DNA from 2 places in the Bacillus pfraonensis genome. Region 2 is predicted to be linked to the other one. Evidence: a T-box and tRNA genes for the amino acid it is inferred to sense, from the RefSeq annotation. Region 2 holds a T-box; the other holds one or more tRNA genes.
The links. The T-box of region 2 lies ahead of serS (serine--tRNA ligase). A T-box ahead of a tRNA ligase gene usually reads a tRNA of that ligase, here a tRNA-Ser.
Positions count from the first base shown of each region.

Region 1: it has a tRNA-Ser gene. The T-box ahead of serS (serine--tRNA ligase) is inferred to sense a tRNA for this amino acid. The anticodon was not compared.

Region 1 is NZ_JAHCDO010000072.1:693-7,505, reverse strand. Features, by position in the region: partial or broken rRNA gene KFD70_RS28650 (23S ribosomal RNA) at 1-68, shown strand, start outside; rRNA gene rrf (5S ribosomal RNA) at 171-286, shown strand; tRNA gene KFD70_RS28640 (tRNA-Val) at 291-366, shown strand; tRNA gene KFD70_RS28635 (tRNA-Thr) at 372-447, shown strand; tRNA gene KFD70_RS28630 (tRNA-His) at 457-532, shown strand; tRNA gene KFD70_RS28625 (tRNA-Leu) at 557-637, shown strand; tRNA gene KFD70_RS28620 (tRNA-Gly) at 668-742, shown strand; tRNA gene KFD70_RS28615 (tRNA-Leu) at 759-847, shown strand; tRNA gene KFD70_RS28610 (tRNA-Arg) at 851-924, shown strand; tRNA gene KFD70_RS28605 (tRNA-Pro) at 935-1,008, shown strand; tRNA gene KFD70_RS28600 (tRNA-Ala) at 1,025-1,097, shown strand; tRNA gene KFD70_RS28595 (tRNA-Met) at 1,114-1,190, shown strand; tRNA gene KFD70_RS28590 (tRNA-Ile) at 1,195-1,271, shown strand; tRNA gene KFD70_RS28585 (tRNA-Ser) at 1,288-1,380, shown strand; tRNA gene KFD70_RS28580 (tRNA-Met) at 1,406-1,482, shown strand; tRNA gene KFD70_RS28575 (tRNA-Asp) at 1,486-1,561, shown strand; tRNA gene KFD70_RS28570 (tRNA-Phe) at 1,571-1,646, shown strand; tRNA gene KFD70_RS28565 (tRNA-Thr) at 1,661-1,736, shown strand; tRNA gene KFD70_RS28560 (tRNA-Lys) at 1,747-1,822, shown strand; tRNA gene KFD70_RS28555 (tRNA-Gly) at 1,841-1,911, shown strand; tRNA gene KFD70_RS28550 (tRNA-Ile) at 1,922-1,998, shown strand; tRNA gene KFD70_RS28545 (tRNA-Asn) at 2,003-2,077, shown strand; tRNA gene KFD70_RS28540 (tRNA-Ser) at 2,086-2,176, shown strand; tRNA gene KFD70_RS28535 (tRNA-Glu) at 2,183-2,254, shown strand; gene KFD70_RS28530 (hypothetical protein) at 2,499-2,672, opposite strand; gene KFD70_RS28525 (RNA polymerase sigma-70 factor) at 2,794-3,666, shown strand; gene KFD70_RS28520 (carboxymuconolactone decarboxylase family protein) at 3,907-4,344, shown strand; gene KFD70_RS28515 (L-lactate dehydrogenase) at 4,673-5,617, shown strand; partial or broken gene glgB (1,4-alpha-glucan branching protein GlgB) at 6,003-6,813, shown strand, end outside.
Region 2 is NZ_JAHCDO010000050.1:7,990-14,802, reverse strand. Features, by position in the region: gene KFD70_RS26970 (YaaC family protein) at 1-656, opposite strand, end outside; gene guaB (IMP dehydrogenase) at 772-2,235, shown strand; gene KFD70_RS26960 (serine hydrolase) at 2,340-3,656, shown strand; gene pdxS (pyridoxal 5'-phosphate synthase lyase subunit PdxS) at 3,817-4,704, shown strand; gene pdxT (pyridoxal 5'-phosphate synthase glutaminase subunit PdxT) at 4,722-5,312, shown strand; T-box leader at 5,367-5,588, shown strand; gene serS (serine--tRNA ligase) at 5,640-6,813, shown strand, end outside.

The DNA of each region.
Region 1 (6,813 bases), on a different contig from region 2:
TAGGTTCGAGGTGGAAGCATGGTGACATGTGGAGCTGACGAATACTAATAGATCGAGGACTTAACCATATAATATGAATACAGATGTTATCTAGTTTTGAGAGAACATAAAAAACTTGTTGACATTTAAAATGAATCAAGTATAATAATGATTGTCTCAAATGAATAAAGTCTGGTAATGATGGCAGAGAGGTCACACCCGTTCCCATACCGAACACGGAAGTTAAGCTCTCTAGCGCCGATGGTAGTTGGGGCCTTGCCCCTGTGAGAGTAGGACGTTGCCAGGCAAATGGAGGATTAGCTCAGCTGGGAGAGCACCTGCCTTACAAGCAGGGGGTCGGCGGTTCGATCCCGTCATCCTCCACCATTTATGCCGGCTTAGCTCAATTGGTAGAGCAACTGACTTGTAATCAGTAGGTTGGGGGTTCAAGTCCTCTAGCCGGCACCAGTAACTATGGCGGTTGTGGCGAAGTGGTTAACGCACCGGATTGTGGCTCCGGCATTCGTGGGTTCGATTCCCATCAGTCGCCCCATTTCTTTTAAAACAAATATAACATGCGGGTGTGGCGGAATTGGCAGACGCACCAGACTTAGGATCTGGCGCCTTTGGCGTGGGGGTTCGACTCCCTTCACCCGCACTTTTAATAAAATATCTCATAACATGTCTTGCGGAAGTAGTTCAGTGGTAGAATACAACCTTGCCAAGGTTGGGGTCGCGGGTTCGAATCCCGTCTTCCGCTCCAATTTTCAATATGACATGCCGGGGTGGCGGAACAGGCAGACGCACAGGACTTAAAATCCTGCGGTGGGTGACCACCGTGCGGGTTCGACCCCCGCCCTCGGCACCATATGCGCCCGTAGCTCAATTGGATAGAGCGTTTGACTACGGATCAAAAGGTTAGGGGTTCGAGTCCTCTCGGGCGCGCTTTTATTAACGGGAAGTGGCTCAGCTTGGTAGAGCACCTGGTTTGGGACCAGGGGGTCGCAGGTTCAAATCCTGTCTTCCCGATAGTTTTAAACATTATGGGGCCTTAGCTCAGCTGGGAGAGCGCCTGCCTTGCACGCAGGAGGTCAGCGGTTCGATCCCGCTAGGCTCCACTTATAACTTTATTATGGCGGTGTAGCTCAGCTGGCTAGAGCGTACGGTTCATACCCGTGAGGTCGGGGGTTCGATCCCCTCCGCCGCTACCATAAAGGACCTTTAGCTCAGCTGGTTAGAGCAGACGGCTCATAACCGTCCGGTCGTAGGTTCGAGTCCTACAAGGTCCACCATTTAAAGTAAATACCTGGAGGTATACCCAAGTCTGGCTGAAGGGATCGGTCTTGAAAACCGACAGGCGGCGAGAGTCGCGCGGGGGTTCGAATCCCTCTACCTCCTCCATTTTTTAAAAAGAATATTATATCGTCGCGGGGTGGAGCAGTCTGGTAGCTCGTCGGGCTCATAACCCGAAGGTCGCAGGTTCAAATCCTGTCCCCGCAACCAAATGGTCCCGTGGTGTAGTGGTTAACATGCCTGCCTGTCACGCAGGAGATCGCCGGTTCGACCCCGGTCGGGACCGCCATTACATAAAGGCTCGGTAGCTCAGTCGGTAGAGCAGAGGACTGAAAATCCTCGTGTCGGCGGTTCGATTCCGTCCCGAGCCACCATTTTGAAATAGCAAGCCGGCTTAGCTCAATTGGTAGAGCAACTGACTTGTAATCAGTAGGTTGGGGGTTCAAGTCCTCTAGCCGGCACCACTTTCAAAATGAGCCATTAGCTCAGTTGGTAGAGCATCTGACTTTTAATCAGAGGGTCGAAGGTTCGAGTCCTTCATGGCTCACCATTTATTTTATAATTTCATGCGGGTGTAGTTTAGTGGTAAAACAAGAGCCTTCCAAGCTCTGGTCGAGAGTTCGATTCTCTTCACCCGCTTTTCCATTGGGGGCCTATAGCTCAGCTGGTTAGAGCGCACGCCTGATAAGCGTGAGGTCGATGGTTCGAGTCCATTTAGGCCCACCATTATTCCGCAGTAGCTCAGTGGTAGAGCTATCGGCTGTTAACCGATCGGTCGTAGGTTCGAGTCCTACCTGCGGAGCCATATTATATAGAGAAGTACCCAAGTGGCTCAAGGGGCTCCCCTGCTAAGGGAGTAGATCGCTAACGCGGTGCGAGGGTTCGAATCCCTTCTTCTCTGCCAGAAATTGGCCCGTTGGTCAAGTGGTTAAGACACCGCCCTTTCACGGCGGTAACACGGGTTCGAATCCCGTACGGGTCATACTTAAAGAGATAGCATAATCTGCTATCTCTTTTTTCATTTTTAACAGTAATCAGATAGAAATCTCCTTCCTCAAGTACGTGCAGAAAAGAGTCAAGGTGGTAAGGATGGGACGTTCACGTTTCTGAAATACCATTGGCAACTAATAGTAAAAAAATAAAAATGGATAACAGGATAAAAAATATGCCATTAGATATAACACTGAATAGCATTATACTAACATTTTTTGTCTTAACTCCAAAAATTAAGCGACTATAAATCCAATATCTATGATAGTTAATAAAACAATGCTAATTCGCAAATCAGTATTTGGATATAATCTTGAGGTTACAAAAACAAATAGTGTAGCGATAAGTAAAGAAATAGTCCAAAGAATGGGTTTAGCTATTGTTTTGCTTTCCCGCATGTTATTCTCCATAGTATCACCTCTTTCCACTTTCTTAAATTATACAAGCCTTTCGTAACAGAAAGATAATCTTTTAGTTATAACAAATCATATATTTTTGATATTGAAACACGCTATAGAATGGAGTGATGGTATGGATTTTGAAACCTTGTATCGAACCTATCGGCCTTTAGTTTACTCTGTAGCATATCGCTTGCTTGGCTCTGTTAGTGATGCGGAAGATGTTGCGCAGGATATACTTATTAAAAGTCAACATGTGAACCAGGAATCAATTAGAAATATAAAAGCTTATTTCATTAAGATGACGACAAATCATTGTTTAAATATACTGCAATCGGCTCAGAAAAAGAGAGAAGTATATACAGGAGAATGGCTTCCTGAGCCGGAAATAGATACGATGAAACTAAATCCTATGGACACTATAATTCAAAACGAAAGAGTATCCTATGCATTTCTTGTACTGTTAGAGAATTTAACGCCTATTGAAAGAGCTGTATTTGTCTTAAGGGAAGCCCTCAGGTACGATTATCGAGAAGTAGCGGAGATTTTAAACAAATCAGAGGCAAATTGCCGAAAGATTTACAGCCGTTGCAAAGAGAAGATACGACACGAAATACCAGTACATCCACAACAATCGGATCATACAGAAAAAATGATACATACCTTTATCAGAGGCGCAGAAACAGGGAATTTTGAGGAATTTATTAATTTGCTGACAACAGATGCAACCCTTGTCACTGATGGAGGCGGTAAAGTGCGTGCAGCTATATTTCCGATTCTGGGTAAACAGCGTATCCAGACGTTTTTGGAGGCTATTGTTTCACGAGGATTTTTCCAATTGGATCTTCTTCCAACTATAATAAATGGTCAATTTGGTATTTTAGCAAGGAATAAAGGCCGTGCAGAGAAAGCCATATGTTTTGAATGGAATGAAAGCGGAGAATCCATTAGAAGAATCTTCATTGTAGTCAATCCTGATAAGTTGAAGTATATTCCAGTTCTATAGCATTTATAAAAAAGAGATTTTTTTAAAATCTCTTTTTTATTTTGTCACAAAACAAAAAGCTAATTTGTCTTATAAGTGACGGGATATAAAAGGGATGCTATGTATGTTTTTTATTAGAGCTTCTGTCATGAATTAAGGTATGTTACGGCAGATAGTGATTGTAAATCATTCATAAAAGACCTTGTTAAATATCCTGGTATAAAAGTACAAACTCATTTTATTTTATGGAGGGAATATACGATGGAAACAAGGTTTTTAATGGGAAAGGTAAATCCAGAAGGTTATAAGGCAATGGCAGGATTAGAAAAATATTTGATGACTACAAGTATTGATGAGACATTGAAAGAGCTAATTAAAATTCGGGCCTCTCAAATCAACGGATGTGCGTATTGCATTGATCTCCATACGAAAGATGCGAGAAAATTAGGAGAAACAGAGCAGCGTATTTATGCTCTTAATGCTTGGCATGAGACACCATTTTTCACAGAGAAGGAGCGTGCTGTGCTTGCTTTGACAGAAGCAATTACACTAGTAGCGGAAACTCATGTTCCAGATGAGGTATATGAAGAAGTAAGAAAATACTTTGAAGAAAAGCAAGTTGCTGAAATTATTATGCAGATTGTTGCTATTAATGCATGGAATCGAATTGGAGTTTCTACTCGTTTAATGCCAGAATAAAGATAAAGTCTTGAAACAATAGAAAGCTATTCTTTCCAGAAAGGCTCTGGAAAGGATAGCTTTTTATGTATTACTACACATAATCTCTAATAAAACAAAGTTTTCACAATCTAAAGAAAAAGCTTACATTGAGATTGATTCCATACTCAATAAGATAACTTTCTCCTATCTGTGAAAAAGTTCACAAATAGGTCATAATTTGTGAATTAATTCACAATGATTCATGCTACAATATGAGTGTAAGGAAGTTAAACAACATTAAATTAGTACTTTAATTAATTACTTAAACAATCATAATAAATGTGAACAATAGAGAGGGGAAATTACCATGAAAAAAGGTATCAATCGCGTAGTATTAGTAGGAACAGGAGCTGTAGGTTGTAGTTATGCTTACTCAATGATCAACCAAGGTGTAGCTGAGGAATTCGTACTTGTTGATGTAAATGAAGCAAAAGCAGAAGGAGAAGCAATGGACTTAAGCCATGCGGTACCATTCTCTCCATCACCAACAAAAGTGTGGAGCGGTAGTTATGCAGATTGTAAAGATGCAGATTTAGTTGTTATCACTGCTGGATTACCACAAAAACCAGGTGAAACTCGTTTAGACTTAGTTGAGAAAAATACAAAAATCTTCAAGCAAATCGTTCGCGGTATTATGGATAGCGGATTTGATGGTATTTTCTTAATCGCAACTAACCCAGTTGACATCTTAACTTACGTAACTTGGAAAGAATCTGGATTACCAAAAGAACGTGTAATTGGTTCTGGTACAACTTTAGACTCTGCTCGTTTCCGCTATATGCTAGGTGACTACTTAAATGTAGATCCACGTAACGTTCACGCGTACATTATTGGTGAACATGGTGATACTGAACTTCCAGTATGGAGCCACACTACTGTAGGTGTACAAAAACTAGAAACAATTTTAGCGAACAACGAACAATACAACCAAGATGATTTAGATAAAATCTTTGTAAATGTACGCGATGCAGCTTACCACATTATTGAGCGTAAAGGTGCAACTTACTACGGAATCGGTATGTCACTACTTCGTGTAACGAAAGCAATCTTAAACAACGAAAATAGTGTGCTAACTGTATCTGCATACCTAGAAGGTCAATACGGTGAAAAAGACGCTTATGTAGGTGTTCCGGCTGTTATTAACCGCGAAGGTGTACGTGAAATCGTTGAGCTTGAGCTAAATGAAGAAGAAAAAGCGAAATTCGCTCACTCTGTAAAAGTATTAAAAGAAACAATGGCACCAGTACTTTAATATAATTGATAAATGATTCAGAGGCGGGAAACTGCTTCCGGCTTCTGAATTTTTATATAAAATAATATAAATTCCTTTTCCAGTTCCCTTGTATATCCCCAAAATATACCCCTTTTGTTGGAAAAGGGTCGTTTATAGAAAAAGCACTCTATATGAAAATAGAGTGCTTTTTTATTATATTATTACAAGTGAAATAATCATCTGAAATAAAACGCTTTCAATGAATATTCGTCAAAATTCGATATATTTTATCAAAAATTAAAATATTACCTTTAATTACCACGAAAAAACGTATATTTATTTAAAAATACACAAGGATATTTCAGTTTTTCAGCGAATGTTTACAAAGTAACAAAAATTCTGTCATCTTAGTGAGGTGAACATATTGAGTGTAACAAATTGTATAGAAGAGAGTTTGTATGAATTTCATACAAAAAAGTGTTATGAGAGCTATAACATATTTGGCGCGCATTTTGCAGTAGAGGATGAAATACAAGGCGTACGATTTACAGTATGGGCTCCTCATGCAAAAGCTTTGAGTGTAGTTGGAGATTTTAATGATTGGGATGTTGAAGGGCATCGAATGATACAAATGACAGAAAAGGGTATTTGGTCACTGTTTATACCACATTTGGGGGAAAACGAAATATATAAGTATGCGATTGAGACCAAAGGTGGAGAAACAATTTTAAAAGCAGATCCCTATGCAAATTATGCAGAAGTAAGACCAAATACGGCATCTGTTATTTTTGATATAAGGGGATACGAATGGAACGATAAAAATTGGTTCCGCAAGAAAAAACGAAAATCAATTTATAAGGAAGCAATGGCAGTTTATGAATTGCATTTTGGATCATGGAAAAAGAAAGAAGATGGCTCTTTGTACTCGTATCGAGAAATGGCAGAGGAGCTCATTCCTTATGTAGTAGAGCATCAGTTTACTCATATTGAAATTATGCCGCTCGTTGAACATCCATATGATCGATCTTGGGGATATCAGGGAACTGGATATTATGCGGTAACAAGTCGATTTGGTACACCGCATGATTTCATGTATTTTGTCGATGAATGTCATAAATATGGAATCGGTGTCATTTTAGATTGGGTACCAGGTCATTTTTGTAAGGATGCTCATGGTTTGTATTTGTTTGATGGGGCACCAACCTATGAATATAAAGATTTGGATGTGCAGGAGA
Region 2 (6,813 bases):
GTTTCATTTGGTGTGTATCGTATAAAAAGATGTTTACAAGATGCCTCTATGTAACGAGAAAAACGCTCTTGTGTCATATGTAAGCGATCAAGTACGCTAGAAGGAAATGAAATATGATGTTCATCTATCGTATTAATTTCATATAAAATTTGCTCTTTTTGACTATGTTGAAATAACTTTTTTAATTCAGGGATTTTCCCCATTAGTTCTAGCATAATAAACTTTTCGGCCTCTAAGTGTTTCATGTGAAACATTCGTTCTGCCACATGGGCAAATAGTCCATTTTTCTGTATTTTAACTTCATCTTCTAAAAATTGATACCCTTGTTTTTTTCGTTTACGTGTTGTTACTCCATGTGCTAAGACTGTTGTTGATTCTGGGTAGTTTGGATCAACGGTTAATAAGCATGCTTTTAAAAATTGACTCATTCCATAAAATAACAACATAGGTTGAATAGAAAAAGGTGCAGTTTTACATAATTCATAATAGCTTTTTCCATGTTCTAAGTAATAAATAAAAGGATAACAATTTTCAAAGCTTTTTTTTTCGGCATGTTCAATTGGTAATTTTTCATAACAGCGGGCAAGATAACGCTGTACATGTTGGGATGAAAAAAAGAAACTTAACTGTTGCCAAGTATAAGATGTATGATGCATATATTACGCTCCTTTTATTATCTAAAAATTCTAACATATATGTACTTTCTTGACAGTATTTTAACCAATTGTTAAGCTACTAATAATAATTTCTGGTATCATGGGGGGAACAATTATGTGGGAATCTAAATTTGTTAAAGAAGGTTTGACATTCGATGATGTATTACTTGTACCAGCGAAGTCAGATGTATTGCCAAGAGAAGTAAGTGTTAAAACAGTTCTATCTGAAAGCTTACAGTTAAACATTCCTTTAATTAGTGCAGGGATGGATACAGTTACAGAAGCTGATATGGCTATTGCAATGGCACGTCAAGGTGGTTTAGGGATTATTCATAAGAATATGTCAATCGAGCAACAAGCTGAGCAGGTTGATAAAGTAAAACGCTCTGAAAGTGGCGTTATCTCAGATCCTTTCTTTTTAACGCCAGAACATCAAGTATATGATGCAGAACATCTTATGGGAAAATATCGTATCTCAGGTGTACCAATTGTAAATAATTTAGACGAGCAAAAATTAGTTGGTATTATTACAAACCGCGATATGCGTTTTATCCAAGACTATTCCATCAAAATTTCCGATGTGATGACAAAAGAACAATTGATTACAGCTCCAGTTGGTACTACGCTAGAAGAGGCTGAAAAGATCCTACAGAAATATAAAATTGAAAAGCTCCCTCTTGTTGATAATAACGGTGTATTACAAGGGCTTATCACAATTAAAGATATTGAAAAAGTAATTGAGTTCCCAAACTCTGCAAAAGATAAACAAGGTCGTTTATTAGTTGGAGCAGCAGTTGGGGTAACTGCAGATGCTATGCTTCGTATCGATGCATTAGTAAAAGCAAATGTAGACGTAATTGTACTGGATACAGCTCATGGACATTCTCAAGGTGTTATTGAGAAAGTAAAAGAAGTTCGTGCAAAATATCCAGCATTAAACATTATTGCAGGTAACGTTGCCACAGCTGAAGCAACACGTGCATTAATCGAAGCGGGTGCAAATGTTATCAAAGTTGGTATTGGACCAGGTTCTATTTGTACAACACGCGTTGTAGCTGGCGTTGGTGTACCACAATTAACAGCAGTATATGATTGTGCGACAGAAGCTCGTAAGCACGGTATCCCAGTCATTGCAGATGGTGGTATTAAATACTCCGGTGATATGGTAAAAGCGTTAGCAGCAGGCGCACACGTTGTAATGCTTGGTAGTATGTTTGCTGGTGTAGCAGAAAGCCCAGGAGAAACTGAAATTTACCAAGGTCGCCAATTTAAAGTATACCGTGGTATGGGTTCTGTTGGAGCGATGGAAAAAGGAAGTAAAGATCGTTACTTCCAAGAAGGAAACAAAAAACTTGTTCCAGAAGGTATCGAGGGCCGTGTACCATATAAAGGACCTTTAGCTGATACAGTTCATCAATTAGTTGGTGGATTACGTGCTGGTATGGGTTATTGCGGAGCGAATGACTTAGAATTCTTACGTGAAAATGCACAATTTATTCGTATGTCAGGTGCTGGTTTACGCGAAAGTCACCCACATCACGTACAAATTACAAAAGAGGCTCCAAATTACTCTTTATAATGTCTTATATGTAAATAGATGGAGATTTGATATCTCTGTCTATTTTTTTTTGATTATGTTAGAATAACGGTTATGTGAGTACAAAGATATTGGGGGTAACAAAAGTGAAAGGTATGTTTTGCAAGCGATTCATTGCAATGGTAACCGTGCTTACACTATTTTGCAGCATGTTTGTTACATATGGCAGTGCATCAGCGGAAACAGGTGCTGCTTTAAATGTGGAAGCTAGCGCAGCAATTTTAGTAGAAGCAGATTCTGGGAAAATTTTATATCAAAAAAATGCAGATGAATTATTGGCGATTGCTAGTATGACAAAGATGATGAGTGAATACTTAGTACATGAAGCAGTGGATAAAGGGAAACTTAAGTGGGACCAAAAGGTTAAAGTTTCTGAATATGCATATAAGATTTCACAAGATCGCTCATTATCAAACGTTCCATTAGAAAATGGAGGCTCTTATACGGTAAAAGAGTTGTACGAGGCAATGGCAATCTATTCTGCAAACGGTGCAACAATTGCTTTAGCTGAAGCAGTTGCAGGTAAAGAAGCAGAATTTGTAAAAATGATGAATGATCAGGCAAAAGAGTTTGGATTGAAAAACTATAAATTCGTAAACTCTACAGGCTTAACAAACAAAGATTTAAAAGGACAACATCCTGAAGGTACAACACCGGATGAAGAAAATAAAATGTCTGCGAAGGATGTTGCTATTTTAGCACAACATCTTATTCAAGATTTTCCGAAGGTGTTAGATACAGCGAAAATTTCAAAAAAAATATTTCGTGAAAACAAAGAGAAAATTGAAATGCCTAACTGGAACTGGATGTTAAAAGGATTAATTAAGGAATATGAAGGTGTAGATGGTTTGAAAACAGGATCTACTCCAGAAGCTGGCCATTGTTTTACAGGTACTGCTGAAAGAAATGGTATGCGTTTAATTTCTGTAGTTATTAACACAAGTTCTCATACGGCACGCTTTGATGAAACAAAGAAACTTTTTGATTACGGATTCACAAATTTTGATGTAAAAAAAGTGTATCCAAAGGGTTCGGCAGTAAAAGGACATGAAACTGTACGAGTAGAAAATGCAAAAGATAAAGATGTAACCGTTCAGACGAAACAAGCTGTTACACTTCCAATGTTAAAAGGAAGTAAAGATGTATATAAAACGGAATTTAAAGATATAGCTAAAGAAAAAGAAGCACCAATCAAAAAGGGTACAGCACTCGGTCAAATGGTTGTATCACCTAAAGATAATAATGACCCTGGATTTTTATCAGGTAAATCATTGCAAGTAGACCTTGTTACAAAAGCAGAAGTAGAAAAAGCAAACTGGTTTGTACGCTCTATGCGTGGTGTTGGTTCTTTCTTTAGCGGTATTTGGAATAGTGCTGTTGATACAGTAAAAGGTTGGTTTTAAGAGCTCCTCATTGTAGGAGCTTTTTTTTATTCCTATTTTTCATACCGACTTTATGAAAAAGTAGTGGACAAGCCTCTAATAGTTAGTGGTAGAATGTAAGAGTATTCTCAATTTTCGCCGTTAATGGGGAAAAGCAATTCACCTAGGGGGGTTTTTGTACATGACAAATGTAACAGGGACAGAACGTGTAAAACGTGGAATGGCAGAAATGCAAAAAGGCGGCGTTATTATGGACGTAGTTAACGCTGAGCAAGCAAAAATTGCAGAAGAAGCAGGCGCAGTTGCTGTTATGGCACTAGAGCGTGTTCCTGCAGATATTCGTGCAGCAGGTGGCGTTGCGCGTATGGCAGATCCAACAATCGTTGAAGAGGTTATGGGTGCTGTATCAATTCCAGTTATGGCAAAATGCCGTATTGGTCACCTTGTGGAAGCACGTGTACTAGAATCATTAGGAGTAGACTACATTGATGAGAGTGAAGTATTAACTCCAGCTGATGAAGTATACCATTTAAATAAACGTGATTACACTGTTCCATTTGTATGTGGATGCCGTGATATCGGAGAAGCAGCACGTCGTATTGCAGAAGGTGCATCTATGCTTCGTACAAAAGGAGAGCCTGGAACAGGAAACATTGTAGAAGCGGTACGTCATATGCGTCAAGTAAACGCAGAAATTCGTCAAGTTGCGAGCCTACGTGAGGACGAATTAATGACATATGCAAAAAATACGGGTGCTCCTTATGAAGTGTTACTTGAAATCAAACGTCTTGGTCGTTTGCCGGTTGTAAACTTTGCAGCGGGTGGTGTAGCAACACCAGCAGATGCTGCATTAATGATGCAACTTGGTGCAGATGGTGTGTTCGTAGGATCTGGTATCTTCAAATCAGAAAACCCAGAGAAATTTGCACGTGCAATTGTTGAAGCAACGACACATTATGAAGATTATGAGTTAATTGCAAGCCTTTCTAAAGGATTAGGTACTGCAATGAAGGGTGTCGAAATTTCAACATTATTACCAGAACAACGCATGCAAGAACGCGGTTGGTAATTAAAGGAGATTTTGAAATGGTTAAAGTCGGTGTATTAGGTCTTCAAGGAGCTGTTCGTGAGCATGTAAAGTCAGTTGAAGCAAGTGGTGCAGAAGCTGTCATTGTAAAACGTGTAGAACAACTTGAAGAAATTGATGGTCTTATTTTACCAGGCGGTGAAAGTACAACAATGCGCCGTCTTATTGATAAGTACGATTTTATGGAATCACTTCGCGAATTTGCGAAATCTGGTAAACCGATGTTTGGTACATGTGCAGGTATGATTTTACTTGCAAACAACCTTATTGGTTATGAAGAATCCCATATTGGCGCTATGGATATTACAGTTGAACGTAATGCGTTTGGACGCCAAAAGGATAGCTTTGAAGCTGCTCTTTCGATAAAAGGTGTAGGAGAAGAATTCATTGGCGTATTTATTCGTGCTCCATACGTTGTTAGTGTAGGGGATAACGTAGAAATTCTTTCTATGCACAACGATCGAATGGTAGCAGTAAGACAAGGACCATTTTTAGCAGCTTCTTTCCACCCGGAGTTAACGGATGATCATCGTGTTACAGCATATTTTGTGCAAATGGTAAAAGAGGCAAAAATGAAAAAAGTTGTATAAGTAACTTGCAACTTGTTTAAGATTATAGTAAATTGATGGTAACAATTTTATAAAATAAACGTGTTGATAGGAAGTAGTAACAAATCGTGTTTTTTATAGAGAGTCGGTGGCTGGTGGAAACCGATAGAAACAGTTTGTGAATCCATCCTGGAATGAAATGTGGAATATCTTTATGATTAGTAAGCATTTCCGGTGAAGAGTCGTTAATTCTACTTGAGAGGAAAGCAATATTGCTTTCAACTAGGGTGGCAACGCGGGTTAACTCCCGTCCCTTTTTATAGGGACGGGAGTTTTTTGTATTTTATAAAGTAAAAGGAGGAATATAAAATGCTTGATATTAAATTTTTACGTGCGAATTTTGAAGAAGTAAAAGCAAAATTACAGCATAGAGGCGAAGACTTAACTGACTTTGGTCGTTTTGAAGAATTGGATATAAGAAGAAGAGAATTACTTGTTCAAACAGAAGAGTTAAAAAGCAAGCGTAATGAAGTATCTCAGCAGATTTCTGTATTAAAACGTGAAAAGAAAGATGCAGAATCTTTAATTTTAGAGATGCGTGAAGTAGGAGAAAAGGTGAAAAATCTTGATGATGAACTTCGCTCAGTTGAAGCAGACCTAGAAAGATTAATGCTTTCTATTCCGAATATCCCTCATGAATCTGCACCAATTGGTGACACAGAAGATGATAATGTAGTGGCTCGTACTTGGGGAGAGGTAAAAGAATTTAATTTTGAACCAAAACCTCACTGGGATCTTGCAACTGATTTAGGAATTTTAGACTTTGAACGTGCTGCTAAAGTAACGGGAAGCCGTTTTGTATTTTCTAAAGGGGCAGGTGCAAAATTAGAACGTGCTTTAGTTAGCTTTATGCTTGATCTTCATACAGAAGAACATGGATATGAAGAAGTGTTACCTCCATATATGGTAAACCGTGCAAGTATGACGGGGACAGGACAGCTTCCAAAATTTGAAGAAGATGCGTTCCGTATTGAAAGTGAAGACTACTTCTTGATTCCTACAGCTGAGGTGCCTGTAACAAATATGCATCGTGATGAAATTTTAAGTGTAGATCAATTGCCAATTCGTTATGCAGCATTTAGTGCATGCTTCCGTTCTGAAGCAGGATCAGCTGGACGCGATACACGTGGTTTAATTCGTCAGCATCAATTTAACAAAGTGGAACTTGTGAAATTTGTAAAACCAGAAGATTCTTATGAAGAATTAGAAAAGTTAACAAATGATGCAGAACGCGTGTTACAATTATTAGGTCTACCATATCGCGTTATGAGTATGTGTACTGGAGATTTAGGATTTACAGCAGCGAAGAAATACGATATCGAAGTATGGATTCCAAGTTATGGAACATATCGTGAGATTTCTTCTTGTAGTAATTTCGAAGCATTCCAAGCAAGACGTGCAAATATTCGTTTCCGTCGTGAGCCAAATGCAAAACCAGAACATGTTCATACAATAAATGGATCTGGACTTGCAATTGGACGTA